One region of the Bacillus sp. VA15 genome, then DNA from elsewhere that is predicted to be linked to it. Evidence: a T-box and tRNA genes for the amino acid it is inferred to sense, from the RefSeq annotation. Region 1 holds a T-box; the other holds one or more tRNA genes.
The links. The T-box of region 1 lies ahead of glyQ (glycine--tRNA ligase subunit alpha). A T-box ahead of a tRNA ligase gene usually reads a tRNA of that ligase, here a tRNA-Gly.

Region 1 (15,817 bases):
GCTTCACTTCAAAATGAAGCAATTAAGCTTAAGAAAGACAGTTTGACCGAGGATGAGGAACTCACTGTCCTTTCTCGTGAACTTAAGCAACGTAAAGACTCCCTCCAGGAATTTTCAAACGCTAATCGTTTAGATTTAGTAGATAAAGTTCAAAAAGAGCTGGACATTTTAGAAGTTTATTTACCCGAGCAGCTGTCAGAAGAAGAACTGCTTACAATCGTAAATGAAACCATTGCTGAGGTTGGTGCGAGCTCAAAAGCGGACATGGGAAAAGTAATGGGTGCAATTATGCCTAAAGTAAAAGGTAAAGCTGACGGAAGCTTAATTAATAAGCTTGTCAGCAGTCAATTGTCTTAAAAGGCGTAAAAAAGGACATCTTTCTAAGAGAGATGTCTTTTTTTATACATAAAAAAATGAAACCTTTGATACATTTGTTACGTATGAAGAGAAGGCACCTATTATAAATGGAAGGAGGGATACACCGCCCTTGCTTCAAATCAAAGGATTTCGTGCTGCTCTTTTGAGTATATTTTTACTTTCTTTATTAGGCGTACAGCTGAACGCCAAAGCAGAAAAACAAACGGTTTATGTGATCCCGGTTGAAAAAAATGTCGAACAGGGCCTCGCCTCGTTTTTGTCCCGTTCGTTACAGGATGCAAAAGAAGCACATGCAGATCATATTATTCTTGATATCAATACGCCGGGAGGATTGGTCAAATCAGCTATTGATATAGCGGACTCGGTAACTGAAAGCGAGATCCCCGTAACTGCATATGTAAACAAACGTGCGTTGTCAGCTGGTGCATATATTGCCCTGCAAGCCGATAACATTTATATGGCGCCCGGCGGAAAAATGGGAGCAGCCGCGATTATTGACGGTAAAGGCAATGCCGCTGACCAAAAAGCTGAATCACTTTGGCTGGCAGAGCTGGAAGATGCCGCAGTGAAAAATAATCGCGATCCAAAATATGCGCTCGCAATGGCTGATCCGGATATAGATGCCAAGGAAGCCGGCGCGCCGAAGGGAGATCTGCTGACACTCAACGCTGATAAGGCGATTGATGTAGGTTATTCAGAAGGTACGGCTGACAATTTATCCGCGCTCGTAAAGAAGCTAGGGTTCGAAAAGGCGGAAACCATCTATGCAAAGGAAAGCTTTGCAGAAAAGACAGCAAGATGGCTGACGAATCCGGTCATTGTTCCTATTCTGTTGACAATCGCTTTTTTAGGCCTGACAGTAGAGCTTTTTTCCCCGGGCGTCGGCATTCCTGGAACGGTTGGATTCATCGCCTTGTTGCTGTTCTTTTACGGGCATCTTGCAGCCGGCTTTGCCGGATACGAGACAGTTCTTCTCTTTATAGCAGGGGTGATCCTCATCCTGCTTGAGATTTTCCTTCCCGGGGGAATCATTGGATTACTGGGCTTAGGAGCGATTATTGCGAGCCTGTTTTTAGCCGCGGGGAGCTTCACTGTCATGGCGGTTTCTCTCTTGATCGCCTCAGCTGTTTCTATAACAGCTTTCATCTTACTGACAAGGGTGTTGGGAAAGCGTATGAAATTCTTTAAGAAATTTGTATTAAATGATTCTACAAATACGGAGAGCGGCTACGTATCAAATCAAACGCGCACGGATTTAATAGGCAAAGTAGGAGTAACCTTTACACCGCTGCGTCCTGCTGGTACTGTCATTATTGATGATGAACGCCTTGACGTTGTTTCGGAGGGATCGTTTACAGAAAAAGATAAGAAAGTAAAAGTAGTAAAAGTGGAAGGCTCACGCATCGTCGTGAGAGAAATTTAAACAGAAACGAGGAGAATTGATATGGATCCATCAACACTTATGATTCTGGCTATTATCGTAGTGGGGATCATTGTTTTAGCTGTATTTTTTACATTTGTGCCTGTTATGCTTTGGATTTCCGCATTAGCAGCCGGAGTGAGAATCAGCATATTCACTTTAATCGGAATGAGGCTTCGCCGCGTTATACCAAACCGAGTGGTGAACCCATTGATTAAAGCGCATAAAGCTGGGCTTAATGTTGCCACTAATCAGCTTGAAAGCCATTATCTCGCCGGAGGAAATGTTGACAGAGTCGTTAACGCACTGATTGCTGCTCAGCGAGCCAACATTGAACTCACATTCGAACGCTGTGCCGCCATCGATCTTGCTGGCCGTGACGTCTTGGAAGCCGTTCAAATGAGCGTTAACCCTAAGGTAATTGAAACGCCGTTCATTGCTGGTGTGGCTATGGACGGAATTGAAGTAAAAGCGAAAGCGAGAATTACAGTAAGAGCGAATATCGACCGTCTCGTTGGGGGAGCAGGGGAAGAAACCATTGTGGCCCGTGTCGGCGAAGGGATTGTCTCTACAATTGGTTCATCCGAAAGTCACAAGAAAGTGCTTGAAAACCCTGACATGATTTCACAAACAGTACTTGGAAAAGGGTTGGACTCAGGAACTGCGTTTGAAATTCTCTCGATCGATATTGCCGATGTTGACATTGGCAAAAACATCGGCGCGATTTTACAAACCGATCAGGCCGAGGCTGATAAAAACATCGCGCAGGCTAAAGCGGAAGAGCGCCGTGCGATGGCTGTCGCTCAAGAACAGGAAATGCGTGCCCGCGTAGAGGAAATGCGCGCGAAAGTGGTAGAAGCGGAAGCGGAAGTGCCGCTTGCGATGGCAGAAGCTTTGCGTGAAGGGAATATTGGCGTCATGGACTACATGAATATCAAAAACATTGATGCTGATACAGAAATGCGCGATTCATTCGGCAAGTTGACGAAAGATTCGTCTGATGAAGACAGTAAATCATAATCTCTCTAAGAAGGGAGAACGCTGATGGAAGATATACTGACCAATCCGCTAATCATCGCAGCGGTTATCGGAATCATTTCTATGATTTTCGGTAAAAAGAGCAAAGAGGAAAAGAACAACAGCCAAAACAGAAATAAACCTCAGCAGGTGCAAACGGCTTCTCCTCAAAAGAAGCAGTCAAAAGAAGAGGCTCCTGTACCTATTCCCAACCGCATGGAACAGGTAAGGCGGGAAGCGGAAGAAAGACGCAGAGAAACAGAAAGAAACCTGAAAGGGCTGGAACGTGACCTTACTGCAGGTAAACAAAAAGCAGTATACACAAAACAAAAAATGCTCCAGGTTAATAAAGACACTGTGGTACAGGGGATCGTCTTAGGAGAGGTATTCGGGCCTCCAAGAGCGAAAAAACCTCACCATACGATGCGCTCGGCCCGTAAAAATTAAAGTGTTAGAACCTCCTTTCAAATCATACATATGAGATGAAAGGGGGTTCTTTTTGTATGGGGCAAAGAAAGAATCGTATGAAAGCTTGGCTGACAAGAGCATTGGAAATTCCCCCGGACGTTATGATGGATCTGCCGCGGATTACAATGGTTGGCAGACTTCATATCTACATAGAAAACCACAGAGGCCTATTGCTTTTCAGTGAGAATGAAGTGAGGTTGATGCTGAAGCAGGGCCAGTGCATCATATCAGGTAAAAACTTTGTCATCAAGGCAATTCTTCCGGAAGAAATTCTTTTGGAGGGTACGATTGATGTCGTTCGATATGTTGAGTCATAAAGCCGAGGGGGAAATGTTGTGAAAAATAAATGGCTGTCTTTTTTTTCGGGTAAGGTCCAGCTTGAATTGACGGGAAGAGGGATCGAGAGGCTCCTTAATGAATGCACAAGACAGGGGATTCCGGTTTTTCATGTCAAAAAAAAGAAAGAAGCCGTATCGTTATATATACAGCTTCAGGATGTACATGCCTTTCGGCGGGTCAGAAGAAAATTTAAATGTAAAGCCCGATTTATCAATCGGAAGGGATTTCCTTTCCTGTTGCTGAAATCAAAGCTGAATATAGGGTTTACGATCGGTTTTGCAATGTTTTTCATCCTTTTGTTTTTGCTTTCCAATATGGTGTGGAAAATTGATGTGACAGGCGCTAAGCCTGAAACGGAACATCAAATGATGCAGCATCTTAATGAAATCGGCGTCAAAAAGGGGCGTCTGCAGTTTTTAATGATGTCGCCCGAAAAAATACAAAAATCGTTAACCAATGGAATAGACAATATCACTTGGGTCGGAGTTGATCTGAAGGGGACGACCATTCACATGAAAGTCGTGGAGAAAAATGAGCCCGAAAAAGAAAAGTATGTTAGCCCGCGCGATATTGTCGCCAAAAAGAAAGCAACCATTACAAGAATGTTTGTGCAAAAAGGACAGCCGATGGCCGCAATCCACGATCATGTGGAAAAGGGACAGCTGCTTGTTTCGGGACTGATCGGCAGTGAAGAGCATCAGCAGGAAGTCGCCTCAAAAGCAGAAATTTATGGAGAAACCTGGTACAGATCCGAAGTGACGGTCCCGCTTGAAACATTATTTAACGTCTATACGGGCAAAGTAAGGACAAAGCACAAGCTTTCTTTTGGCTCTTTGGCAATCCCGATCTGGGGGATGACGTTTAAAAAAGAGGAATTGAAGCACCCAAAAACAGAACAAGAAAAGCATTCGCTGAATTTTCTCGGATTTAAGCTCCCTGTATCCTATATCAAAGAGCAAACGAGAGAAAGTGAAGAGGCTTTGCGAAAATATACGAAAGAAGAAGCAGTTCAAGAAGGCATTAAATTGGGTAAACAGGATGTAGAGGATAAAATAGGCGAAGACGGCGAGGTGAAAAGTGAAAAAGTTTTGCACCAGACTGTTGAGAATGGTAAAGTAAAGTTGATTATTCTCTACCAAGTTATAGAAGATATCGTTCAAACCACACCTATTGTCAGGGAGACTGAAGAATGACAGAACATTTACTTGCGATGAATCAAAAACTGAAAAGCCCGGACGAGGCGCTTTCACTGTTCGGGAACCAAGATTCTTTTTTGAAATTGATGGAGAAAGATCTGAATGTAAATATCATTACGCGCGGCGAAACGATTTATGTTTCAGGCGATGAAGAATCGTTTCAGATTGCAGACAGGCTGCTGGGATCGCTCCTCGCTTTAATTCGCAAGGGGATAGAGATCTCTGAACGTGATGTGATTTACGCCGTCAAAATGGCAAAGAAGAATGAACTTGAATACTTTGAAAGCATGTATGAAGAAGAAATTACAAACACTGCAAAAGGCAAACCAATCCGTGTGAAAACAATGGGACAGCGGGAATACGTGGCCGCTATGAAGCGGAATGACCTTGTATTCGGCATCGGCCCGGCGGGAACCGGGAAAACGTATCTGGCTGTCGTAAAAGCAGTCCATGCTTTAAAAAACGGACATATCAAAAAAATCATTTTAACAAGACCTGCCGTGGAAGCTGGTGAAAGCCTCGGTTTTCTCCCAGGTGACCTCAAAGAAAAAGTAGATCCTTATTTGCGCCCGCTGTATGACGCTCTTCATGATGTGCTTGGGGCAGATCATACAGAACGTCTGATGGAAAGAGGCATCATTGAAATTGCTCCGCTTGCATATATGAGGGGACGGACGCTTGATGATGCTTATGTTATACTTGATGAAGCACAGAATACCACGCCTGCTCAAATGAAAATGTTTTTGACGAGACTGGGTTTTGGCTCTAAAATGATCATTACAGGTGACGTTAGCCAAATTGATCTGCCGAAAGGCGTCAAATCGGGACTTGCAGTAGCGAAGGAGATGCTGAGAGGAATAGACGGCATTTCTATGATTGAGCTAGACCAAACAGACGTGGTCAGACATCCGCTTGTTGCGAAAATTATTGAAGCATACGATAAGCAAAATTAATGCTGAATGACCCGATCGCGCGTTATCGGGTCATTTTTATGATTGCTTATGGGCTTGATGTTTCAAGAGGAGGTTCTTGTGTTGAAAAAGAAGGGGAAGACCAAAAGCAGCTCAAAAAAATGGAGCAGCTTTAAAAATGCCCGCTCCATGCATGTACTGCTGTATCTTCTGCTGGCTGCCATTATGTTTGCTTTGCTCTTTGTACATGTTAAGCCGGAAACACTTGATTTAGACCTATTTTCAGTCAGCGACAAGACCATTTATGCTCCGGCAACCGTGGAAGATCAAAAAGCCACAGAGGAAAAAAAGCAAGCCGCTGAGGACGCGGTTGAAGATCAATATACATTAAAAAAAGAATACACAGACAACCGGATTGACCTTGTGTCATCTATATTTGACAGTATCAGCGAAGTGAAAAAATCATCAGAAGAAGACAGCAAATCACCATCGGAAAAATCAATGGTTAAGTCTGTGAAGAACAAATTAACGTCAGATGTGAATGATTCCATATCAGAGGATTCCATCAAGACATTGCTGAAAGCAGACAGTGAAGACTTTTCTTTTGTCAGAGATACGGTCATCACGGCAGTGAATACGGTCATGAGCAGTGAAATCTCATCGGATAAACTATCTGATGCAAAGGATAAAGTAGAAAAAGAGCTAAAGGGCAATTCTATCCCATCTAAATACTTGGGAGCTGCGACAGAAATCGGGCGTTTTGCTATTATCCCGAATTACGTCTTCGATCCGAAAGCGACAGAGGCAAAGCGGCAGGAAGCGTCAGACAATGTCCAGCAGGTTCAGATCAAACAGGGTCAGGTGCTCGTGGAAGAAAATGACCTTATTGATCGGGAAGTGTACAGAAAACTCGAGCTGACCGGGTTATTAAATAACTCAAATCTCTTTAAACCGATCAGCGGCCTATTGATTATGATCGGACTTTTCATTGCAACACTTGTATATTATTTTGAAAAACAGAAACAAAACCTGAAGTTTAAAAACCAATCCATCCTGCTGTTCTCCATTATCACAACGCTTTTGCTTGTTATTATGGAGGTTGTCAGTTTGTTCCAGAAGATGGAATATAATAATATCGGCTACCTGGTACCCATTGCGGCCGGCGCGATCTTAATCAAACTGCTGATGAATGAACGCATTGCCATTTTGGGAAGTATCATTCTTGCGATTTGCGGAAGTATGATGTTTAATCAGGGTGTGACAGGAACATTCAATTATGTCATAGGAATTTATTATTTGATCAGCGGGATTTCAGGTGTTTTATTTTTAGGAAAACACAATGCAAGATCAAAGATTTTGCAGACCGGGCTTTTCGTAGCGTTTATTAATATGGTTGTCGTTCTTTCTTTGTTATTGATCCAAAACACTGCGCTATCGGGTCTTGAAATCGGCACGTTAATGCTGATGGGCGTTGTGTCGGGATTTGCTTCGTCTGTATTGATCATCGGCCTGATGCCGTTTTTTGAGACAGGCTTTGGCATTTTATCCACTATGAGGCTGCTTGAGCTGTCTAATCCTAACCATCCGCTGCTGCGAAAAATATTAACAGAAACACCAGGTACATATCATCACAGTGTAATGGTCGCCAATTTGTCAGAGGCAGCCTGTGAGGCGGTTGGAGCCAATGGTTTGCTTGCAAGAGTCGGCGCGTATTACCACGATCTTGGGAAAACAAAGCGTCCGCAATATTTTATTGAAAACCAAATGAATATTGACAATCCGCATGACAAGCTGTCTCCTCAGCTGAGTAAAAATATCATCATTTCTCATACCACTGACGGTGCGAATATGCTGAGAAGCTATAAATTTCCGAAAGAGCTTGTCGATATTGCTGAGCAGCATCATGGAACCTCGCTTTTAAAGTTCTTTTATTATAAAGCGAAGGAAAAAGGCGACCAGATTACAGAAGAAGAGTTCCGTTATCCAGGACCAAAGCCGCAGTCAAAGGAAGCCGCGATTATATCAGTTGCTGACAGTGTTGAAGCGGCAGTCAGATCCATGCATAATCCAAATCCTGAACGAATTGAAAAGCTTGTCCGGGGTATTATATCCGATAAGCTTCAGGACGGACAGTTCAGTGAATGCGATTTGACATTTAAGGAGCTGGATACAATCGCAAAAACGCTCTGTGCAACATTAAAAGGAATTTTCCACTCCCGGATTGAATATCCGGAGGCTACTAAGAAGGTGAAATAGATGAGTTTACTGATTGATATTGTTGATGAAACGGGGAGTGTCTCTGAAGAGATGCTCAAAGAAGTAGAAAATCTGCTTCAATTTGCCGCTGAACGTGAAGGCGTTCAGGATCAGGCTGAAGTTTCTGTCACGATCGTTACCAATGAAGACATCCAGCAGATCAATAAAGATTACCGCGGAAAGGATACGCCGACAGACGTCATCTCATTTGCTCTTGAAGAAGAGGGAGAAGGCGAGGTTGAAATCGTAGGCGCAGAAATGCCGCCGGTTTTAGGTGATATTATCATCAGTGCGGATCGCACAAGGGAGCAGGCAGAGGAATATAATCATTCTTTTAAAAGAGAGCTCGGATTTCTTGCCGTCCATGGATTTCTGCATCTTTTAGGATATGACCATATGACGAAAGAGGAAGAAAAGGAGATGTTTACTAAGCAAAAGGATTTGCTGGACGCCTATGGACTCAAGAGATCATAGAAATGAGCTGAAGCGATTCTTCAAAAGCTTCGTGCATGCAGGCCGGGGCATCTGGGAAACAGCGCGGACGGAGCGGAATTTCCAATTTCATGTCGCAGCCGCCTGCGCTGTTCTCATTTGCGGCTTCCTCGTGGAGCTCAGCCCAATTGAGTGGGCGATTATTATCCTTTTGATCGGAGGAATGTTTTCGCTGGAGCTTTTAAATACAGCCGTTGAGCATACGGTTGATTTAATAACAGACAAACATCACCCACTTGCTAAAGCGGCTAAGGACGCTGCCGCCGGGGCTGTTTGCGTTTTTGCCGTCATTTCGTGTATCATTGGTTTACTTATTTTTTTGCCAAAGCTGTAATGGCTGAAGATTCTTACATTTATTTTACATTTTTAGAAATGGGCGTGAAAAAAAGCGCGCGATTATGTAAAATATAAAGTGATAGCGGTACCATTATAGGTAAGAGAGGAACATGTACACATGAACAAACAAGAATTGATAACAGAAGCTTTAAAAGCACGTGATATGGCATATGCGCCGTATTCCAAGTTTCAAGTAGGAGCCGCTCTTCTTACCAAGGATGGAAAAGTGTACAGAGGCTGCAACATCGAGAACGCGGCATACAGCATGTGCAATTGCGCTGAGCGTACCGCTTTATTTAAAGCTGTTTCTGAAGGGGATACAGAGTTTCAGATGCTGGCCGTTGCGGCTGACACCCCTGGACCGGTATCTCCGTGCGGAGCCTGCCGCCAGGTGATTTCTGAGCTTTGCACAAAGGACGTTATTGTCGTGTTGACTAATTTACAAGGACAAATAAAAGAAATGACTGTGGAAGAATTATTGCCAGGCGCATTTTCATCGGAGGATTTACATGACGAACGAAAGCTTTAAATCAGGATTTGTATCCATTATTGGAAGACCAAACGTAGGAAAGTCTACATTTTTGAACAGAGTCATTGGACAAAAAATCGCGATCATGAGCGATAAGCCCCAAACGACGAGAAACAAGGTGCAAGGAGTTTTGACGACAGGCACATCACAAACGATTTTTATTGACACACCAGGGATTCATAAACCTAAGCATAAGCTTGGGGACTTTATGATGAAAGTGGCGCAAAATACATTAAAAGAAGTCGATTTGATCTTGTTTATGATCAACGCCGAGGAAGGCTACGGGAAGGGCGACGAATTCATCATTGAGAAATTGCAGAATATGTCTACGCCTGTATTTTTAATCGTAAACAAAATTGACAAAATTCATCCCGATCAATTGCTTTTGTTAATTGACGAATATCGGGGACGTTATCCTTTTAAGGAAATTGTTCCGATTTCTGCTTTAGAAGGAAATAATATCGAAACATTGCTCACACAGATTGAAGCGTATTTGCCGGAAGGGCCGCAATTCTATCCGAGTGATCAGGTAACCGACCATCCAGAGCGCTTTATCATTTCTGAATTAATCAGGGAAAAGGTGCTGCATCTGACGAGAGAAGAAATCCCGCACAGCATTGCGGTGGCCATCGAATCCATCAAAGGACAGGACAACGGTTCTGTGCACGTAGCGGCAACGATTGTGGTCGAACGGGATTCCCAGAAAGGCATTGTGATCGGAAAAAAAGGAAGCCTGCTGAAAGAGGTTGGAAAAAGAGCGAGAGCGGATATTGAAGCACTGTTAGGCTCCCGTGTCTACCTTGAATTGTGGGTCAAAGTGCAGAAAGACTGGCGCAATAAAATGTCCCAGCTTCGCGATTTTGGCTTTAAAGAGGACGAATATTAATCTCCTTGCTGTGTCATTTTCTCACAGGAACAGGGATACATTAGCAAATTTTGTTTAACATGAAATGGAGGACATCTGGTCAAGATAAAGGTAAGAATTTGGAGTTAGGTAAGCTAGTTTAACTACAGAAAGGTGGGTTTCTTGTGTTGAATTTTACCTGGAACGTATTTTCTCAAACAGGAAATGTTGATACGTATCTTCTTTTTAAAGAGCTGGAAAAAGAGAACATGGAAAGACCCGAAGAACTAGAAGATGAGCTAGCCCGATTTGATTATCCAATTTTATAAACCTCTTGGCCGCTCCTGCTTTAGGAAGGTGCGGAAATGCTGACAAAATGTGAAGGAATCGTTCTTCGCACAAATGATTACGGAGAGACGAATAAAATCGTTACATTACTGACAAGAGAACACGGAAAAATAGGTGTTATGGCAAGAGGCGCCAAAAAACCGAACAGCCGTTTATCAGCAGTCAGCCAGCCCTTTTTGTATGGTTCATTTTTAATGCAAAAAACAACGGGCCTCGGAACGCTTCAGCAGGGTGAAATGATCCTCAGCATGAGAGGCATCAGGGAAGATTTGTTTTTAACAGCATATGCTGCTTATATTGCTGAGCTAGTCGACAAAGGCACAGAAGAAAAGAAGCCAAACCCTTATTTGTTTGAATTCATTTTAGAATCGTTTAAACAGCTGAATGAAGGAACAGATCCGGATGTCATCATCTTCATTGCTCAAATGAAGATGCTCGGTGTCATGGGGCTGTACCCTGAGCTGAATCACTGTGTGCATTGTAAAAGCCAGGATGGGACCTTCCATTTTTCTGTTCGTGATAACGGTTTTATTTGCCATCGCTGCTTTGAAAAAGATCCCTACAGGGTTCCAATTAAACCGCAAACGGCAAGGCTTTTGAGACTGTTTTATTACTTCGATTTGTCGAGGTTGGGCAATGTGTCCTTAAAGCAGGAAACAAAAGCTGAATTAAAGCAAGTGATTGATTTATATTATGAAGAATATTCAGGGTTATATTTAAAATCAAAGCGCTTTTTAGATCAAATGGAAAGCATGAAACATCTGATGGGTGAAAACAAAAGTTGACATCTGGTCCATCTTTTTATATGATCATTTATTATAAAATATGTTGCAGTGAGAGAAAGAAGTACTTGCGTTTACCTCATGAAAGCGACCTTAGGACGGTGTAAGCTAAGGATGAGCACGCAACGAAAGGCATTCTTGAGCAATTTCAAAAAAAGAGGCTGGGATTTTGTTCTCAGCAACTAGGGTGGAACCGCGGGAGAACTCTCGTCCCTATGTTTGCGGCTGGCAAGCATAGAGACGGGAGTTTTTTGGTTGCTGCCGCAGTCATTTTATGAAGGAAAAGTGGAGGTGCTTGAAATGAATATTCAAGACATGATTCTAACATTGCAAAAGCATTGGTCCAGTCAGGGCTGTGTGCTTATGCAGGCTTACGATGTAGAAAAAGGGGCCGGCACGATGAGCCCGTATACGTTTTTGCGCAGTATCGGCCCTGAGCCGTGGAAAGTGGCTTATGTAGAGCCTTCCAGACGCCCTGCCGACGGACGATACGGGGAGAACCCGAACAGACTGTATCAGCATCATCAGTTTCAGGTCATTATTAAACCGTCTCCTGATAACATTCAAGAGCTGTATTTAGATTCCTTGCGCGCGCTTGGAATTGATCCGCTTGAGCACGATATTCGCTTTGTTGAAGACAACTGGGAAAATCCGTCTTTAGGCTGCGCAGGTCTTGGCTGGGAAGTATGGCTTGACGGAATGGAAATCACACAATTTACGTATTTCCAGCAGGTCGGAGGACTAGAGTGTAAACCGGTTTCTGTAGAGATTACGTACGGAATTGAGCGTCTCGCGTCTTATATCCAGGATAAAGAAAATGTTTTCGACTTGGAATGGACGTCAGGGTTTACAGTAAAAGATTTATTCATGATGGCGGAATACGAGCATTCCGTTTACACGTTTGAAACGTCAGATGTCGATATGCTGTTCCAGTTGTTCAGCACGTATGAAAAAGAAGCGATTAAGCAAATGGATAACGGACTTGTTCATCCTGCATATGACTATGTGCTAAAATGCTCGCACACCTTCAACCTGCTTGACGCCAAAGGTGCGATCTCTGTTACCGAGCGGACAGGCTATATCGCAAGAGTGCGAAATTTAGCGAGAAAAGTAGCAAAAACCTATTATGAGGAACGAGAAAAACTAGGGTTCCCAATGCTTAAAGGGGAGGGTTCTTCTCATGAGTAAACAGGATTTACTTTTAGAGATCGGTTTAGAGGAAATGCCGGCGCGCTTTTTAAATGATAGCATGGTTCAGCTTGGTGAGAAGCTGACAGGCTGGCTTAAAGAAAAAAATATCACACACGGTGAAGTGAAGCTTTTCAATACACCGAGACGCCTTGCTGTCTTCGTAAAGGATGTAGCAGAAAAGCAGGATGATATAAAAGAAGAGGCGAAAGGGCCTGCGAAAAAAATTGCCCTTGATGCAGACGGCAACTGGACAAAAGCGGCAATCGGCTTTTCAAAGGGCCAAGGCGCAGACGTAAAAGACCTGTACATCAAAGAAGTAAAAGGCACAGAGTATGTATTCGTGCAAAAATTCCAAGCCGGCCAAGAAACGAAATCGCTTCTGCCGGAACTGAGCGGTTTAGTTACTAGCTTGCATTTCCCAAAAAACATGCGCTGGGGAAATGAGGATTTGCGTTATATACGGCCAATCAAATGGATTGCCGCTTTATTTGGACAGGATGTCATTCCATTTTCGATCACAAACGTTGAGTCTGGACGGACAACGCAGGGACACCGTTTCCTTGGACATGAAGTGTCAATTGAATCACCTTCAGCTTATGAAGAGCAGCTGAAAGAACAGCACGTTATTGCTGATCCTAACGTCCGAAAACAAATGATTCAATCTCAGCTGGAAGCGATGGCTGCAGAAAACAATTGGAGCATTCCAGTTGACGAAGATCTTCTTGATGAAGTGAATCATTTAGTAGAATACCCAACAGCTCTTTATGGTTCATTTGAATCTGAGTTTCTGTCAATTCCTGAGGAAGTGCTTGTCACGACAATGAAAGAGCATCAGCGCTACTTCCCTGTCAAAGACAAGAACGGAGAATTGCTGCCTCACTTTATCACAGTCAGAAACGGGAACAGCCACGCGATCGAAAATGTGGCCAGAGGCAATGAAAAAGTGCTGCGCGCGCGTTTATCTGATGCTTCATTCTTCTACAAGGAAGATCAGAAACTAAATATTGATGCAAACGTGAAGAAGCTTGAAAACATTGTTTTTCATGAAGAGCTTGGTTCTCTGGCAGATAAGGTTAGAAGAGTCACTTCAATCGCAGAAAAGCTTGCCGTTCGTCTTCAGGCCAATGAAGATACATTAAAACATGTGAAGCGAGCTGCTGAAATTTCTAAATTTGATCTTGTCACGCACATGATATACGAATTCCCTGAGCTCCAAGGAATTATGGGTGAAAAGTATGCGAGAATGCTTGGCGAAGATGAAGCTGTGGCTGCGGCAGTCAACGAACACTATATGCCTAGATCAGCAGGCGGAGAAACGCCTTCTACTTTCACCGGAGCTGTTGTAGCAATGGCGGATAAGCTAGACACAATCGTTTCATTCTTCTCTATCGGCGTTATTCCGACCGGTTCTCAGGATCCTTACGGGCTGCGTCGCCAAGCAAGCGGTATTGTTGCAATTCTTCTGGACCGCAACTGGGGAATTTCGTTTGAAGAGCTGCTTTCTTTCGTACAAACCGAAAAAGAAAATGAACTGATGGATTTCTTCACTCAGCGCCTGAAATTTGTTTTGAATGCGGAACAGATTCGACACGATGTCATCGACGCCGTGCTGGAAAGCTCTGAGCTTGAGCCATACTCAGCGCTGCATAAAGCACAAGTGCTGGAACAAAAGCTTGGTGCACCGGGCTTTAAGGAAACAGCTGAGGCTTTAGGCAGAGTGATCTCTATCAGCAAAAAAGGAGTCCACGGAGACATTCAGCCTGATCTGTTTGAAAATGAATACGAGGCAAAACTGTTTGATGCCTACCAAACAGCGAAGCAAAACCTGCAGGAAAACTTTAGCAAAAAAGATTATGAGGCGGCGCTTGCTTCACTTGCAGCCTTAAAAGAACCGATCGATGCTTACTTCGATCATACAATGGTTATAGCAGATAATGAGACATTAAAGGCAAACCGTTTGGCGCAAATGGTAAGCTTGGCGGATGAGATCAAGTCCTTTGCGAATATGAATGCCCTTATTGTAAAATAAAGAGAGAAAAGGCGGTTGCTGTGTGATCGGTAATCGTCTTTTCCCCATTTATGAGTTTTTTTGTTTGATTACAAGATATTTACGATATAATATGGATTATTATTCTTTACATAGATATGAAGTGAAAAGGTGGTGAGTACGATCGAACTAAATAAACGGCAAGAACATATTTTGCAGATTGTAAAAGAAAACGGGCCGATTACAGGGGAGCATATTGCAGAAAAGCTGAACCTAACCAGGGCAACATTGCGTCCGGATTTAGCCATACTCACCATGTCAGGATTCCTTGAGGCGCGCCCGAGAGTCGGTTATTTCTACACTGGGAAAACCGGCACCCAGCTTTTGGCAGATAAACTCAAAAAGCTTCAAGTGAAAGACTTTCAATCTATCCCCGTCGTGATTCACGAAAATGTTTCTGTGTACGATGCGATTTGCACCATGTTTTTAGAAGATGTAGGTACTCTGTTTGTGGTGGACCGCGATGCTGTTTTAGTCGGGGTGCTTTCACGAAAAGACTTGCTGAGAGCGAGCATAGGCCAGCAGGAGCTTACATCTGTCCCTGTTCACATCATCATGACAAGGATGCCGAATATTACGGTGTGCAGACGCGAGGATTATGTGATGGACATTGCAAAGCACTTGATAGAAAAACAAATTGATGCACTGCCTGTCATCAAAGATACCGACAAAGGCTTTGAAGTCATCGGCAGAGTGACAAAAACAAATATGACAAAAATACTTGTCAGTTTATCTGAAAATGAAATCCTATAAGATCGCAAACTAACGGGGGGATAATATGAATAACCGCATCATCTATGTTGTATCGGATTCCGTCGGTGAAACGGCTGAATTGGTAGTAAAAGCAGCGCTCAGCCAATTTAACGGTTCAGCGGACGATACACATGTCAGAAGAATTCCTTATGTTGAAGATATAGGCACTATCAATGAAGTGATTTCACTTGCAAAGGCAGACGGCGGCATTATTTGTTTCACACTAGTTGTGCCGGAAATCAGAGAATATTTGATTTCCGAAGCGGATAAAGCAAATGTTTTATATTATGATATTATCGGCCCGTTAATTGATAAAATGGAAACAGCCTACGGTTTAACAGCGAAATACGAACCAGGGCGGGTGCGCCAGCTTGATGAAGACTATTTCAAAAAAGTGGAGGCTATCGAGTTTGCAGTAAAATACGATGATGGACGTGATCCAAGAGGGATTTTAAAAGCTGATATCGTTTTGATCGGGGTATCCAGAACGTCTAAAACACCGCTGTCTCA
Region 2 (15,817 bases), on a different contig from region 1:
GTAACCTAGATTTTCACCAGTAGGCAATCTATGTAGTTGAGATGGTTTTAATGATGCGTGAGCCAATCCATCAGGAATAGGGAGCCAAAGTTCAATTGTTTGATCTAAGGAGTTTTTATAAAGATAATCGACAATAAACGGTTTTTTCCTCATCTAATCTCATCTGCCTTCATTAATATTTTCATTATACTTTATTCCACTAGACCGTTTTGAGGGAGTATTACTTCTTCTTTCGTTGGCCTCTTTATTTTACTTCTAATATAATTATAAATATTCTTATAATCTTTATCACTAATAAGTATTGCATCTATCACGATTATAGTTAGAGAGAAGGTTATCAATCCCATTACTACTGCAATTCCTAAGTGTAAAGTGATAAGTAAGATAAGTGCTATATACTTTGTTACCTTATTAAATAGTAAGAAGGGAAATGCTACCTGCAAAAGAATAGTGAAATAGGTAGAGAAAACTATTAAAAAATCAGATGAGATAATAATATCGCTTATCAAATATAAAACATACAGACATATAGCAAAAAAAAGGCAAATCCGCCATGAGTAAACGGATTTGCCTTTTTGATTACTTTTTCTTATTTTTCATGGAGAGCAGTGCATCACGATAGCTGCGGTCCTGCATTTTGTCACTTTCTTCAGTGACCTCTTCTTCTGCCTGATCTTCATCAGAATGCTTAAACTTTTGCAGCGCCTGCCTGTAAATATCATCACCTATTGTTTCTCGTTTCTCTTTTAGAGAATCGTTTTTTACAACGGATGGCGTATGCTCGGCAGCCCTTGCTTCAGCTGGGTATTGCGCTTCGTTTTTTTCCTCTTCTGGAGGGGCGATTCTTTCGGTTGCTTCTTGCTTCTCGGGTCCAGGAGAGGCGTTGCGGACGTTAAATGTAATAAGGCCCGCAATGACAATGACAGCAGCAATAATTGCTATAATAATGGCCATTTCAACCTCTCCTTACTGTCCTGCTGTTAGGTTTCCTGTGACTTGGCTGACGCGTCTTCCTAAGGCGCGTCCAAGCTGAATACCTTCCTCAGACATTAACTCATCACTGTCAACCGGACAAGTGACGCCTGCTCCGTAATAAGAGCCGTACAGTGCGTTTTCTGGCACGTTGCCAGGCAGACCGACAACGATCATGCCCTGGTGGAACATCGGCGTGATTAAGTTGTGCATTGTCATTTCCAAACCGCCGTGTGTTGTTGCCGTTGTGCAGAAAACAGCGCCGACTTTGTTGATCAGCTCGCCTTCAGCCCACAAGTAGCCAAGTCTGTCTATCCAAGCTTTAAGACCGGAGCTGATTGTTCCGAAATGCCCTGGGCATCCCCAGATAATCGCATCCATATCTTTCAGCTTGCGGATATCTGCTTGATCGACATGGTCAATCAATACCTCAGCCGCCTCGTTTTCTCTCGCGCCTTCAGCAATCGCTTCTGCAAGCACCTTAGTATGTTCGCCTTCACTATCATACACTACATAAATTTTCATTCAGGAAACCTCCCTGTACAGATTAAGATTCCTTAGCTTCTTTTGGAGCAGGAAGTAATGAAAGCTCCTCTTTTTTCTTCTTACGCAATTTATCTTTTCTGACGTCACGCAGGAAGATACTTAAAATTAATCCTGCTACGCAGAATAATGTTGCCCACATAAAGGCGTCATTAATCCCCATGACGTTTGAATCGAGTGACGCGTGTTTATAAATATGAGTGTAAACATACGTTTTCGCTGTTTCATAAGGTACATTCATATTCACCATTAAATTCGAAACTGCATTTTGGAATGCATGGAGGAAGTTCGGGTCCGCCGTGCTTGTTTTATCTGCAATTTGTGAATAATGGAATGTCGTACGGTTTGTATAAATCGTCGTAATTAAACTAGTTCCAATTGATCCACTGATTTGGCGAAGCGTGTTGCTCATCGCCGTTCCGTGACTGTTCAGACGGGCTGGAAGCTGGTTCATCCCAGCTGTCATGACTGGCATCATTAAGAGAGACATACCAAATGCACGAATTGAGTAGATCAGCATGATGTGCGTATATGGTGTATCAATTGTTAATTGCGTATATTGATATGTTGTTACCACTGTCACGAGAAGCCCAATAATCGCAAGCGGTCTCGGTCCGAATTTATCGAACAAAATACCTGAGATCGGTGACATAATCAGCATAACGATCGCACCTGGAAGCAGAAGCAGACCGGATTGAAGCGCCGTAAAGCCGACCAGGTTTTGCAGATAGATCGGTAACAGGAACATACCAGTGTAAAGTGCCACTGTAATAATGATATTAATGACACTCGAGAGTGAGAAAATGTCATATTTAAACACTCTGAAATCAAGCATCGGATCATCATGGCGCAATTGCTGAACAACAAACGCAATTATTGCGATGACGCCGATAATCACTGTTGATAATACAATAGGATCAGTCCAGCCGTCAGAGCCGGCTTCACTGACACCGTATAGCAGAGATGCGAAACCGACAATAGAAAGAATCGCTCCGAGAGTATCGAGTTTGATTTTTTGCGGTTCCACCATGTTTTTAAAGATGAAGAAAGCCACAATAATAATAATGGCACCGATCGGCACAAGGCCGTAAAACATAATGCGCCATGTATAATTCTCAATGATCCACCCAGAAAGAGTCGGGCCGACCGCAGGAGCAAACATCATTGCAAGTCCGAAAATCCCCATTCCTTTCCCCCTGCTTTCAGGAGGGAAGATAAACAGAATGGTTGTCATAACGAGCGGCTGCAAGATACCTCCGCCCACGGCCTGAATCAAACGGCCGATCAGCATTACAGAGAAGTTAGGTGCGATACCGCAGACTAACGTACCGAGCGTAAAACAGAACATGGCAACGAGGAAGAGACTCCGTTGACCAAAGCGCGTAATCAGGAACGCAGATAACGGAATCAAGACACCGTTAACAAGCATGTAACCTGTTGTGAGCCACTGAATCGTCGTTGCACTTACGCCAAATTCAGTCATTAAGTGCGGCATTGCAACGTTAAGCAGTGTTTGGTTTAGAATTGCCAGAAATAAACCCGCCATTAGCACAATTAGCAATGACATAGGGCTTTTTGCATTTTTTTCTTTGCCTGTAGCCATCTAAGACAACCTCCTTTCATGGTGTGATGACTGATCTGTTTTACTCAGAAATCTTAACAGATGCATTCATACCAGGAAGCACCTTATCAGATGGGTTTTTGATTGAAATTTTAACAGGAATTTTTTGTGTTACTTTTGTGTAGTTTCCGCTTGAATTCGTAGATGGAAGCATATCAAAAGTTGAGTTAGTCGCATAGCCAATTTCTTCTACAGTACCGTCAAAAGTTGTATCAGGATCTCCGTCAACTACTACGTCTACACTATTTCCTACTTCAATATCCGCAATATCTGTTTCTTTAATATTTGCTGTGATGTATAGGTTGTCCATGTCAATCGTTTGTGCAATTGTTGTACCAGCTTGTACGGTTTGTCCGTTTTTCACTTCGTTTTTCACAATTGTTCCATCCATAATGGATTTTACGTCAACAGTTTGTTCACCTTTGATTTTTGCAACTGTGTCGCCTTTTTTCACTGTTTTTCCTTCTTCAAGATCCCAGTCAGATACTTTACCTGCTGCTGGAGCTGTAATAGCAGCCATATCGCCGGCTACTTTTGCTTCATCTGTTTTTACGTAGTTTGTGCTTTGATAATAGTAGTAAGCACCTCCGCCTATAATTGCAAGAACAACAATCAAACCGATAATGTTGGTCAGAATTAAACGTCCTCTGTTCATTTTGTTTTTCTCCTTTCGTTTCATCCTCTATCATTTTGTGGAAAGATGGTGAAAATATGTGGGAAGTTTTCAATTACCGCTTTTTTCTGAACAGCCTTCAGCGAGCTTCGATAAGCTCCCAGCAAGCTTGCGCAAATATTGAAGCTGAGACGTGTCAAGCTCCTGATACAGGCTCGCGCCCATTTTTGCGTATTTCACAGCGGCTTTCTGTAAAACTTCTTCCCCCTCTTCGGTTAACTGAATCATTACGATACGGCGGTCAGCCGGACTGTCATATCGATTCATCAATTGCCGGTTATACAGGATATCGGTCATCCGGGTCACAGAAGCAGGCTTAAGATCAAGAGACATGGCCAGCTTACTGAGCGGCGTGCTTCCGCTTTGATGAATTTTAAACATCAGTAAATATTGAAGGACTGTAATATCAAAAGGCTCAAGTACAATCTCCAATATCTTCTTCTGCTTTTTATAGATAGCCCGAGACGTATCAAAGAGCTGTTCAAAAGTGAGCAAAGCACGTTCTGATTCAGTCAACTCCTTTTCACCTCATTCCTCAATAATAGTTCACAAGATAAAATATTAATAAATGAAAGAAGATTTGTCAAAGGAAAAATCTCTTTTTTTCCCGTATTTTTTTCGCAACCGCTTTCTTACTTTTATTAAATAAAAAAAAGCCCTGAAATGGGCTTTTCATTACGAAAATTGATGGCTTACTCCGGACTCTTCATTTCTGAAAAAGTTCTTCAGCGCCTGAAAAACATCAGACTTCTGTTTTAAAATATAGTACTTAAATTTCTCGTCTTTCACATTTTTATATGCAGACATTAACGTTGAATGCCTGTTGTACTGATTGACCTCGCCGTAGCAGAAAAGATTGGCCTTCTTCATAATATCATTGACCAGTTTCACACAGCGCGCGTTATCAGATGTCAGGTTGTCACCGTCAGAAAAATGAAACGGGTAAATGTTGTAGCGGGCGGGATTGTACTTTTCGTCAATAAGCTCAAGCGACTTCCGGTATACGGAAGAACAGATTGTTCCACCGCTTTCTCCCTTTGAGAAGAAGTCCTCCTCCGACACGACTCTTGCTTCCGTATGATGGGCAATAAATTCAATTTCTACAGTCTCATATTTCGTCCGCAAAAAACGGGTCATCCAGAAAAAGAAGCTTCTGGCCATGTATTTTTCCCAAACCCCCATACTGCCGCTTGTATCCATCATTGCTAAGACGACGGCTTTTGACTCGGGCTTTGTTATGTCATTCCACGTCTTATACTTCAGGTCCTCCGGGTAAATCGGATAGAACGATGGCTTCCCTGACATCGCGTTTCGTTTAAAAGCTGACATCATTGTTCTTTTCTTATCAATATTACCGGTTAACCCTGTTTTACGGATATCATTAAATTCAATATCTGTATGAATGATATTGTCCCGCTCTTTTTGCTGAAGGTTTGGAAGTTCTAATTCTTTAAAAAGCGCTTCTTCTAAATCCATTAATGAAATTTCTGCTTCATAATAATCTTCGCCTGCCTGATCACCGGCGCCCTGCCCTTTTCCAGGTCCCTGTTTTTTGTCTGATCCATCCCTGGCCACAACATCTCCAACCTGGCTGTCGCCTTCTCCTTGCCCTACGTGTTTATTTTTATCATAGTTATAACGGATTTTATACTCATCCAGTGAACGGATTGGGATCTTCACTACATCTTTTCCATTAGACATAATAATACTTTCCTCAGTCACGAGGTCCGGAAGATTATTTTTGATCGCTTCCTGCACTTTTTTCTGGTGGCGCTGCTGGTCATCGAAGCCTTTGCGATGGAGGGACCAGTTTTCCTCAGAAATCAAAAAATGGCCGCTGTCATTTTGGGACATGAATTCCCCTCCTTAACCATTTGTGGTCGTGATACATACGTATTCCGGCTTGTGCCAGATTATGAAACAAGTCTTTCGAAAAGATTTATATTCATCATATGCACAAAAGCACGGTTAATTGACAAACTATTTAGAAAATGGGACAAAATAACCCGCCCTATTCGGACGGGTCACGTTGCTTATCGGTTCAGCAGGCTGCCGACATATTTCAGCAGCTCATTGGCACTCGTCGAGTTGTAGCCGTGTTCATCAATTAAACGGGCAACGACTTCATTTACCTTTTTCAGCTGCTGCTCATCCGGCGTTTTTGTTGACGTCGTAATTTTAACGACATCCTTCAGATCAGCAAACAACTTTTTCTGAATGGCTTCACGCAGCCTTTCATGAGAATTATAATCAAACCGTTTACCTTTTCTCGCATAAGCCGAGATACGGATTAAGATTTCTTCGCGGAACGCTTTTTTGGCGTTTTCCGAAATGCCAATCTGCTCTTCGATTGATCTCATCAGCTTTTCGTCAGGGTTCATTTCTTCTCCTGTCAAAGGATCACGAAGCTTGTTTTTATTGCAATAGGCCTCTACGTTATCGAGATAATTGTCCATAAGTGTTTTAGCTGATTCTTCATATGAGTACACAAACGCTTTTTGAACTTCTTTTTTCGCAATGTCGTCATATTCCTTGCGGGCAGCAGAAATAAAATTCAAATACCGCTCCCTGTCCTCGCTTGAAATCGAAGGATGCTGATCAAGACCTTCTTTTAAGGAACGAAGAACATCAAGAGAATTGATCGACTCCATATTTTTTCTGATAATCGTTGAAGAAATCCGGTTGATTACGTACCGCGGATCAATGCCGCTCATGCCTTCATCATTATATTCTTTTTTCATATCCTCAACGTCGACAGAATTATATCCTTCCACACTTTCCCCATCATACAGTCTCATTTTCTTGACCAGATCGATATCCGACCGCTTCGGTTCTTTTAATCGGGTAAGAATCGAGAACATCGCAGCGACCTTCAACGTATGCGGGGCAATGTGAACATCCGATACATCGCTCTCCGCGATCATTTTTTCATAAATTCTCTCTTCCTCAGACACTTTTAAATTATAAGGGACTGGCATTACAATGATTCTCGAATGCAGGGCTTCATTCTTCTTATTAGAAATAAATGAGCGATACTCCGTTTCATTCGTGTGAGCCACGATCAGCTCATCAGCAGAAATTAACGCAAATCGCCCCGCTTTAAAATTCCCTTCCTGTGTCAATGAGAGCAAATGCCAGAGAAATTTCTCATCACATTTCAGCATCTCCTGAAACTCCATCATCCCGCGGTTCGCTTTATTCAGCTCTCCGTCAAACCGGTATGCGCGCGGATCTGATTCTGAACCGTACTCGGCAATGGTTGAGAAATCAATACTTCCCGTCAAATCGGCAATATCCTGAGATTTCGGATCAGACGGGCTGAATGTTCCAATTCCCGTACGCTTATCTTCTGAAAAGAAGATGCGTTCAACCTTCACATCCTCAATTCTTCCTCCGTACTCTTCTTCCAGCCTCATGACATTTAAAGGAGAAAGACTTCCCTCTATTCTAATGCCGTATTCTCTGTAAAAGTCATCACGCAAATGATGGGGGATTAAATGTAGAGGGTCCTCGTGCATCGGGCAGCCTTTAATCGCATATACAGCGCCATTATCCGTCAAGGTGTACGCTTCAAGACCTTTTTTGAGCATCGTGACCAGCGTGGATTTACCGCCGCTCACAGGTCCCATCAGCAATAGAATCCGCTTTCTGACATCAAGCCGTTTCGCGGCCGGATGAAAATACTCTTCCACAAGACGCTCCAAAGATTCCTCAAGCCCGAACAGCTCGCGGTCAAAAAAGCTGTACTTCTTACGTCCGTCAATCTCCTCTATCCCGCTGTCTTTTATCATATTAAAAACACGAGAATGAGCAGATTGCGCGACCATTGGATTTTCTTTAATAATCTCCAAATAATCGGCGAATGTTCCTTCCCATTTCAGCCGCTGCTCTTCCTCTCTGTACTGTTCAATTTTCTTTAATATATCCATAAGGACCTCCTCCATCATGTTTGATGCGCTATGCAAATAAGGTACTTTGATACAATCTATGCCGCCATCTCGTGATACATGCTTTGGTTTCTTAAAAATAAAGATACTTATACGGCGTTGACAAGGCAGACCGCGACCGTTCATAATAAAGAAAAATACAGAATCATCCAGACTCGGACAGCACCGAAAAATTGAAGAGGGGGAGAGACGGTGAAAACAATCATCATGATGGGTGTCATTGTCACTTTTTTAGTATCAATTTTTACCGCAGGGTACGATAGCAAGCCGGGAAAAGAATAAAAAAGGGTGCTCCTCATAAGAGCACCCTTTTTGTATAACAGAACAATGTTTTATAATTTTGTTTTTTCTTTAATCTTTGAATGATGATCACATTCGCATATATTTTTGTACTCAATTGTTCCGATGCTGCAGCCCGGCCCGATGATCACTTCTTTTCCCCTGACAACTGCCGCCTCGGTATTCTCCAAATAAACCTGATCTCCTTCTATGACGTCGGCAATCAGTTTCACTTTCTTCCGGTGAAAAAAGCTCGCGCGTCTTTTCACTGTAATGGTTGTTCCGCCGATTTCCCGCACATGGCTTACATCATGGCTCAATCCAAGCTTGATATCACCCGCATTTAATAAACCTGATACATCAATGCAACCTGTGATATGGAACATTTCCGTTTCACAATCACCTTTAACGCTAAGCTTCCCTTTCACATCGCACGATTCTCCAGTCATATTCCCGCAAATTTCAGTCAGGCCTTTTAGATTGAATCGATCAAATTGAAGTGAGCCGCTGACTTTCATTGTGCCGTAAATATTGATTCTGCCGGCTGTCAGATTGCCTTTACATTCACTTTCTCCGAATACACGCAGCCGCTCAGTCTCTGCTTCCCCGAGAAAAAGGCCTGTTCCGAATATGCGGCAGCCCGCGGCAGACAGCCCTTCACCGATTACACCTTCACCTTTAATGCTGACATGGTGGTATGCGCCGCCTGCAGCATGTCCGGCACCATATAATTTTAAATTTCCCAGTTTTGTTGTCTCCATTACGATCCTCCTCACATCTTCGTGCATGTTTCGACCGATGCGCTCGGATCACAAGTATAGTCCCCGCTGTATTCAACGGTTTCAATCTGGCAATCCGGACCGATTTTCACTTTATTTCCTCGCACGGTTTTCGCCTTTGTATTTGTCAGTTCAATGACATCACCTTCGATCAGTTCAGCCGTTAAAACAGGCTGCGGCATTAGTCTGAGCAATGTCAGCATTCCTTTTCTGCCGGTCACTTGAAGATGGCGGCATCCGATTTCCCGCACATAACTTTCCCCGGCAGAAAGCTTAATGGTCACCTCATCAGCATTTAAAAGCCCACTGACTTTGCATTTCCCCTCCGATTGAAAGGTTTCCGTTTCACAATCCGCTTCCATGACCGCTTTTCCGCTAATGTCAATACCATCAGCCTTGACTGTGCCGCCAAATGTTGATGATCCAGCGATTTTCAATTGTTTTGCGGAAACCTCTCCTTGAATAAAACCTGTTCCGTTAATCCGAATCGATTCTGCTTCAACGTCTCCATGTATCTTTCCTGAACCGCTGATGGTTACCGCTTTCGCTTTGACGCTGCCGTCAGCTTTTCCGGTTCCATTAAAAGAAAAAGTGTCACACTCCACGTCCCCGGCCACTGTTCCGCTGCCGTTAATTTCAACTGATTGAAATGTTCCTCCCTTTGAACTTCCTGATCCGTTTATCACCAGCTTTTCCATTACATCCATTGATGGCCCTCCTGTATATATGTTGTTTTTAATTCCTCTGACGCTTTTACTAAATCCACCCGTTCCACAACCTTGACGGACGATTCAAACAGAATGCTGTCCGCTGCAGCCGCTATAAAACAAGTTGTGACACCGAGCTTCCGCAGCACAATCAGCTCCGTCTGATTCTTGATCTCTTCAGTATCATGCTGCTTTAACACCTCTGCAGCCATTTTTGCTTCCGCCAGACTGACATTTCCAGACTGCAGGAGCCCTTCAAGTACATACAGCGATAGCAGGTCTCGGGAAGAAAAAACCGAATTTCCTCCTCCTTCTGAAAAAACATCAAGAGCAGTTCTTGAAATCAATCCTTTATGAATCAATTCATCAGCGGTCATGCTGACATCCTTCATTTTCGGCGACAGCATTTCCCTCATTTCATCCAGTGACAAATTTTCCTTCATCTTTTGAATCATTGAAATGCGTTTTAAAATATCCTCTCTCGGAAAAAACGTTTCTTGCCCTGTAAATGTGGATTTGCGAATAAACCATTCCTCAGGAATTAAATTTTTCCGCTTCCACCGATACAGCTGACCGTATGAAATCGATGTTTTTTCAAGCAATTCTTTTTTAGAGATTAATTGTTCTTCCATAAGTCCAGCTCCTTTGATGGATACATTGTAACATAACACTGTTACGTTGTTAAGCCCAAAAAACAAAACAAAGCATCTCTCGCAGCACAAAAAAATCCGCCCATCATCAATGAGCGGATTTTTTTCACTATTTTAAATCACGGTAATTTTGCTGGCGCAGCGCTTCATAAACGAGAATCGCCGCAGTGTTGGACAGATTTAACGATCTAACGTGCTCTGTCATCGGAAGACGCAGGCAGCGGTCCATATTATTTTGAATTAAATCCTTTGGCAAACCGCTTGTTTCTCTTCCGAATACAAAGAAATAATCCTCGTCAAGATCAGTGTAATCAAAAGATGTATGAGGCTGCTGGCCGAATTTCGTGATAAAGAAAAACTGGCCTTTTTGATATTCCTCAAACAATTCTTCTAACGAATCATGATACACAACGTTAACAAACTCCCAATAATCGAGTCCGGCACGCTTCAGCATTTTATCATCCGTTGAAAAGCCGAGCGGACGAATCAGGTGGAGCGTTGTATTGGTTGCTGCACAAGTACGTGCAATATTCCCTGTATTGGCGGGAATTTCTGGTTGATATAAAACGACATGTAATGCCACAATGTTCACCTCTGTTTTTCTTATCCGCCCATCATTATATCATTAATTAGTCTTTTGTCGTATCATCAACGATATGAAAAAAGGCATATCGTATTGACGGCGTGTATGCCGTAGAATCCTCGTATGACCAATACCTCATCCGGCTGTCATAGGACTGGGCGTTGACAAGCGGCATATTGCCTTTGTCCTTCGCCACAACAATCGTTGTATGATTAAACCGGCCGTCTCCTTCAAAGTCATAGCAAATCACATCGCCAGGCATCAGCTCTTCCGCAGATTTCACCCGCACCGCACGAAGACCGGCCTTTGAATTCGACAAATACATTTTCATAGAATGAGCCACCGTCCAGCTATAGCTCCATGAGCTTTGTTTCATCCACCAGCCTGACCCTCTGTTCGGATGGCCGCGCATCGGTGCGCCTCCCGCATGAAGGCACTGTGAAATAAAATTCGTGCAGTTATCGCTGAAATTTTTATAAGCCGGGTTGCGCTTGTTCCAAAATTTCTCGGCATATTGCACAGCGCCGAGACGATCGTATTGAAAGGCTCTGCCAAACGCTTCCCTTTCCTCTTGAGAATAGTCAATAATACTGGTCCCTTCATGAAATCCAGCCGGCTTTTTCGCAATTTCCTGATCACTAATCAAAATATGATCATAAAGGAAAGCTACCCGCTCCTCTATATGCTCTTCCATATACAAGCTGTCATCATGCTCTTTACACACGTATTCATAATGGATGGTATACGTAAGGCAGGTCGTTCCGTCATCCTCAACCCGCACATGATCGATGACGGCCTTTGCTTTCGCTTTTATGATGTCAACTTTACGTTTTTCCAGAAGCCTCTTCTTTCGCTCCATGACTTCAAGGTCCCCGACTTCAGACTCTTGTCTCATAGCATGCCCGTTAACCAAATAGCTCAGCCGTTCCTCCGCTAATTGTTCTAAAATGTGCTTCAAGCTCACCCCACCCGCCATACTTATTTATAGAGAAAAAACACTTGGATGCATCTCAAGTGTTTTTCCCTTCTGTTCTATACGTATGTCAGGACAGGCCTTGTTTAGTCATGCCTGAAGCTTTTAGCAACTCAATTCCTTTTTCAATTTCCAGCTTTGCCTCTTCATCCTTCTCTTTTTCCAGCGCTTTTTCAAGCTCTTCCGCGTATGCATGGTCTCCGATTTTACCGATCGCCCATGCAGCTGTTCCTCTGATAACAGGACGCGGGTCCTTATGCATCAGTTCCGTCAATTCAGGCAGTGCGGAAGCATCCTTAAAGTGGGCAAGGGCGAGAATGGCGTTTCGCTGAATCGGTTTTTTTCCGCGCCAAGAACCTGAGACATGTCCGAATTTCTCCTTAAATTCGCGGTTGCTGATGGTCAAGAGTGGCTTCAATAACGGTTTGGCTATCTCAGGGTCCGGCTCCATTTCCGGATGAAGATGAAAGTCCTTCCCCTTATTGAGAGGACACACCGTTTGACACGTGTCGCACCCATACAGGCGGTTTCCAATCTTTGTCCGGAATTCATCAGGCAAAAATCCTTTCGTCTGGGTCAGAAAAGAGATACAGCGCTGCGCATTCAGCTGTCCCGGATTTACAAGTGCTCCCGTCGGACAGGCGTCCAGACATTTCGTGCAGGACCCGCACATATCTTCAATTGGCACATCAGGCTCAAAAGGTATATTTGTGATCATTTCCGCCAAATACACATATGAGCCATACTCAGGCGTTGTGATCATACAGTTTTTCGCGCTGAACCCGATGCCGGCCCGTTCTGCAACCGCCCGATCAGACAATTCACCTGTATCTACCATTGACTTTGTTCTGATATCCTCATGCTTGCTTCTCAGAAATTCCTCCAACAGATCGAGCTTTTCCCTCAGCACATCGTGATAGTCTTTGCCCCAGGAGGCTCTGCAAAAAATGCCCCTGCGCTCCGTTCTCGTGCTTCTCGGCGCATCCTTCATTCTGGAAGGATATGCGAGAGCGATCGCCACAATTGATTTCGCTTTCGGCAAAAGTAGCTTCGGCGTCACCCTTTTCTCGATATCAGGCTCTTCAAAGCCGGAGAGATAGCCGAGTGACTCTTGAAGAATCAAACGGTCTTTTAAACTGTCAAATGTATCAGCGGTCGTAAAACCAATCTTGTCCACGCCAATGCTTTTCGCGTATTCAATTAATTCTTCTTTGAGCTGATAAACGTTCATGTTTTGCACAGCCTCCTTTCTTTGTGATAAAACGATACAGCGTTTATAATAGGTTGATATCACGTAACTGGAGTGAATGCTAGTGAATATCAAACTTGATTCTGTTATTACTGAACGTGCGGCCGGCTTACATGCGGCGGCTGTGATTTATAAGAATATCGAAGTCGGCTCCTCTCCGCAAATGCTGAAAGGCAGGCTTCGCCTATTTCAAGAATCCCTGTTTTTCGATTATGCGGACGGCGGAATATCTGATGAATCCTTCGTCAAGGAATGGCGGGAACTCTTTAAACAGCTTAACCCTACATTTGAGGGAGAAACAACCCCAATGGAAGACATGCTGATCCCAATATCCAAAGAACAATTCATGGAAAGCAAGGATTCAGCCCATGACACCATCGATTTTTTCGCATTAAAATATTCTCTGCCCATTATGATTTATGATGCCGGCAAGCTTCATGAGCCAGTCCGAATCTCATTGGGAGAAAAAGAAAACATACTGCTTTTCTCTGATGAAAATGGCATATTTGGCGATTTAAAAAACAGCGTCAATCGCTATCCCGTTTCAAACGAGACGAAGAAAATGCTGCAAATCATTTTTTTCCCGCCATCCATTGAAAAAAGCAGCGCTGTTAAACTCTTATCATCATTAACGAAAATGTTTGAACAAATTCACGGCGGTGCCCATACAGTACATTGGCTTACGTAAAAGAACACGAATGACGTGTTCTTTTTTACATAAAAAAACGCAATACTTCGTTTATCTAAGAAACGAAACACTGCGTTAATAACGTATGTATGGAGCGGGTGATGAGAATCGAACTCACGACATCAGCTTGGAAGGCTGAGGTTTTACCACTAAACTACACCCGCATTTGTGTTTTTCAGTAACAGTACCGCTGACTTGTTTTATATTACACGTTTATTAATTTTTCGTCAAGAGAATATAAAAATTTTGTCGAAAAAAAGTTTTCTTTTTGTAAAGTGTTAAGTCACATTTACATAATGTTAAGTATACTATACAATATAATCAATCGAGAATGTGAAGGGGACAGACGTCATGATGAAAAATAAAGTAAAAGAGCTGAGGGCACGCCTCGGCTATTCTCAGGAAAAACTCGGAGAAACGGTCGGCGTTACAAGACAGACTGTGGCAGCTATCGAAAAAGGCGATTATGTTCCCTCACTGTTGTTAGCACTGAAAATCTGCAAAGCCTTCTCCATGAAAATGGAGGATGTCTTTTGGTTAGAGGAGGAAAACTAAGATGAGCATGAAAACAAAAGCAGCTTTTCAACTTGTTTTATTTGGCCTTGCATGCTGGACGCTGATTGCATACTTTGAAGCATCAGAAGGCATTGCATCCTTTATCCGCACAAAGAGCGGCGAGATGGTGTTTGAATTAAACCTCACTCCCTTTATTCTGTTTGTTGCGGCGTCTGCGGTTTATTTGTACTTACAGAAAAAAAGCCGCCCTGCTGCAAAAAAGCTTCTTCTGCCTGATGAATTTGAAGAGCAGGACGAAAGAGAGAAGATGATGACGGCAAAAGCATGCCGCGCGTCATATATCGCCGTCTACTTCTCGCTTCCTGCCGCAGCGGTTCTTCTCATTTTTTATCCGCTTTTTCAATCACGTATTCCGTTTTTCCCTATTATTATCGTGTTTATCATTATGATCATCCAGCACCTATCCTATGTCATCTCTTTCAAGAAAAACGAAAAAAACTCCGGCGCGCTGTAATCGGCCGGAGTTTTTTCTTACCAGCTCGCTTTTTTCACACCGGGAATCTGGCCTTTATGAGCCAGTTCCCTGAAAGCGATTCTGGACATTTTAAACTTCCTCATATATCCTCTCGGGCGCCCCGTTACCATGCAACGATTGTGGAGCCTTCCCGGTGCTGAATCTCTTGGCAGCTTGCTGAGTGCCTCGTAATCTCCTTTTTCTTTCAACTCGCGTCTAATATCAGCGTATTGTTCAACAAGCTGTTGGCGTTTTAACTCTTTTGCCACTTTTGACTTTTTAGCCAAGACACATAGCCTCCTTTTTAAATCGAAATTATTACGATTTAAAATGTATCATGCACCATTCAAAAAAGCAAGCATACCGCTTTGTAAAACAGACGGCCTGAAGCCGCCCGTTTCTAATGATGCAACTCCACATAATACAGTAACGCATCTTGATGCTTAATAAGCTCTTTTTTATGTTCAGAGGTGTGCATTGGCTCGTCAGTCCCTTTTATACTGCTGCCGATCAAAACAGGTTTCTCGAAAGAAATCGGTACCGCCGATGAAATATTCTGAGTCATTTCCTGTGTTGCGCTATCGTCACGTTTCACCGATGAACTGGCCGCTGTATTTCCCTGTTTATCAACAATGCCAAAATGAACAGTGCTGCGTTTAGTCTTTCCTTCTCCCTCTTCATTCTCAAAATAAACAAATTGTAATGTATCGGGTTTTTTCTCTGAATAATCTGCACTTACCGGACCAATCGTCTCAATAAGCTTTCCTTTTTGATAATGTTCGATGTACATGTCAGCTGAAGAAATACTTTCACTGATATTAACGGCTTCGGCAGTGAATGCCTGTGAAGCTGCAATATCCATTCTGTTTTTTTCAAGATCTGACATGTCCGCTGCTTTGATTTCCATCTGCTTTGAATGTCCGCATGCTGACAGCATAGCTATCAGGCAAATGACTGCTGCGCTTATCAATGTTTTCAGAAAAACAGCCCCCTTTATTTGAATATCATACCATGTTTGGGGGCTGTGTTTTACTTAAACTGACGCATTTTTCTCTTTGACAAAATAAGTGTTCCCGACGGCTTCTCCCCTTTTGTTCTGAAGCTTTCTCGTGCGCTCATTTTC

Region 2: it encodes a tRNA-Gly, which carries the amino acid that the T-box ahead of glyQ (glycine--tRNA ligase subunit alpha) is inferred to sense. The anticodon was not compared.

The regions. Positions count from the first base shown of each region.
Region 1 covers NZ_JBVQPQ010000001.1:477,611-493,427, forward strand. Annotated here, with positions in the region: gene AC0DBE_RS02520 (GatB/YqeY domain-containing protein) at 1-357, shown strand, start outside; gene AC0DBE_RS02525 (NfeD family protein) at 488-1,801, shown strand; gene floA (flotillin-like protein FloA) at 1,823-2,818, shown strand; gene AC0DBE_RS02535 (hypothetical protein) at 2,843-3,262, shown strand; gene yqfC (sporulation protein YqfC) at 3,319-3,600, shown strand; gene yqfD (sporulation protein YqfD) at 3,619-4,815, shown strand; gene AC0DBE_RS02550 (PhoH family protein) at 4,812-5,771, shown strand; gene pgpH (cyclic-di-AMP phosphodiesterase PgpH) at 5,850-7,985, shown strand; gene ybeY (rRNA maturation RNase YbeY) at 7,986-8,459, shown strand; gene AC0DBE_RS02565 (diacylglycerol kinase family protein) at 8,440-8,811, shown strand; gene AC0DBE_RS02570 (cytidine deaminase) at 8,932-9,342, shown strand; gene era (GTPase Era) at 9,323-10,228, shown strand; gene AC0DBE_RS02580 (YqzL family protein) at 10,372-10,515, shown strand; gene recO (DNA repair protein RecO) at 10,552-11,319, shown strand; T-box leader at 11,359-11,534, shown strand; gene glyQ (glycine--tRNA ligase subunit alpha) at 11,617-12,504, shown strand; gene glyS (glycine--tRNA ligase subunit beta) at 12,497-14,536, shown strand; gene ccpN (transcriptional regulator CcpN) at 14,669-15,307, shown strand; gene AC0DBE_RS02605 (pyruvate, water dikinase regulatory protein) at 15,333-15,817, shown strand, end outside.
Region 2 covers NZ_JBVQPQ010000009.1:64,722-80,538, forward strand. Annotated here, with positions in the region: gene AC0DBE_RS19425 (transglutaminase-like domain-containing protein) at 1-153, opposite strand, end outside; gene AC0DBE_RS19430 (hypothetical protein) at 580-954, opposite strand; gene AC0DBE_RS19435 (NAD(P)H-dependent oxidoreductase) at 967-1,497, opposite strand; gene AC0DBE_RS19440 (MFS transporter) at 1,520-3,118, opposite strand; partial or broken gene AC0DBE_RS19445 (biotin/lipoyl-containing protein) at 3,159-3,825, opposite strand; gene AC0DBE_RS19450 (MarR family transcriptional regulator) at 3,861-4,325, opposite strand; gene yhbH (sporulation protein YhbH) at 4,485-5,663, opposite strand; gene prkA (serine/threonine protein kinase PrkA) at 5,843-7,738, opposite strand; gene AC0DBE_RS19465 (hypothetical protein) at 8,089-8,796, opposite strand; gene AC0DBE_RS19470 (bactofilin family protein) at 8,808-9,521, opposite strand; gene AC0DBE_RS19475 (YhbD family protein) at 9,512-10,153, opposite strand; gene trmL (tRNA (uridine(34)/cytosine(34)/5-carboxymethylaminomethyluridine(34)-2'-O)-methyltransferase TrmL) at 10,281-10,763, opposite strand; gene AC0DBE_RS19485 (amidase domain-containing protein) at 10,801-11,730, opposite strand; gene queG (tRNA epoxyqueuosine(34) reductase QueG) at 11,798-12,958, opposite strand; gene AC0DBE_RS19495 (B3/B4 domain-containing protein) at 13,041-13,664, shown strand; tRNA gene AC0DBE_RS19500 (tRNA-Gly) at 13,755-13,828, opposite strand; gene AC0DBE_RS19505 (helix-turn-helix transcriptional regulator) at 14,019-14,219, shown strand; gene AC0DBE_RS19510 (hypothetical protein) at 14,221-14,694, shown strand; gene rpsN (30S ribosomal protein S14) at 14,712-14,981, opposite strand; gene AC0DBE_RS19520 (hypothetical protein) at 15,095-15,631, opposite strand; gene ssuD (FMNH2-dependent alkanesulfonate monooxygenase) at 15,728-15,817, opposite strand, start outside.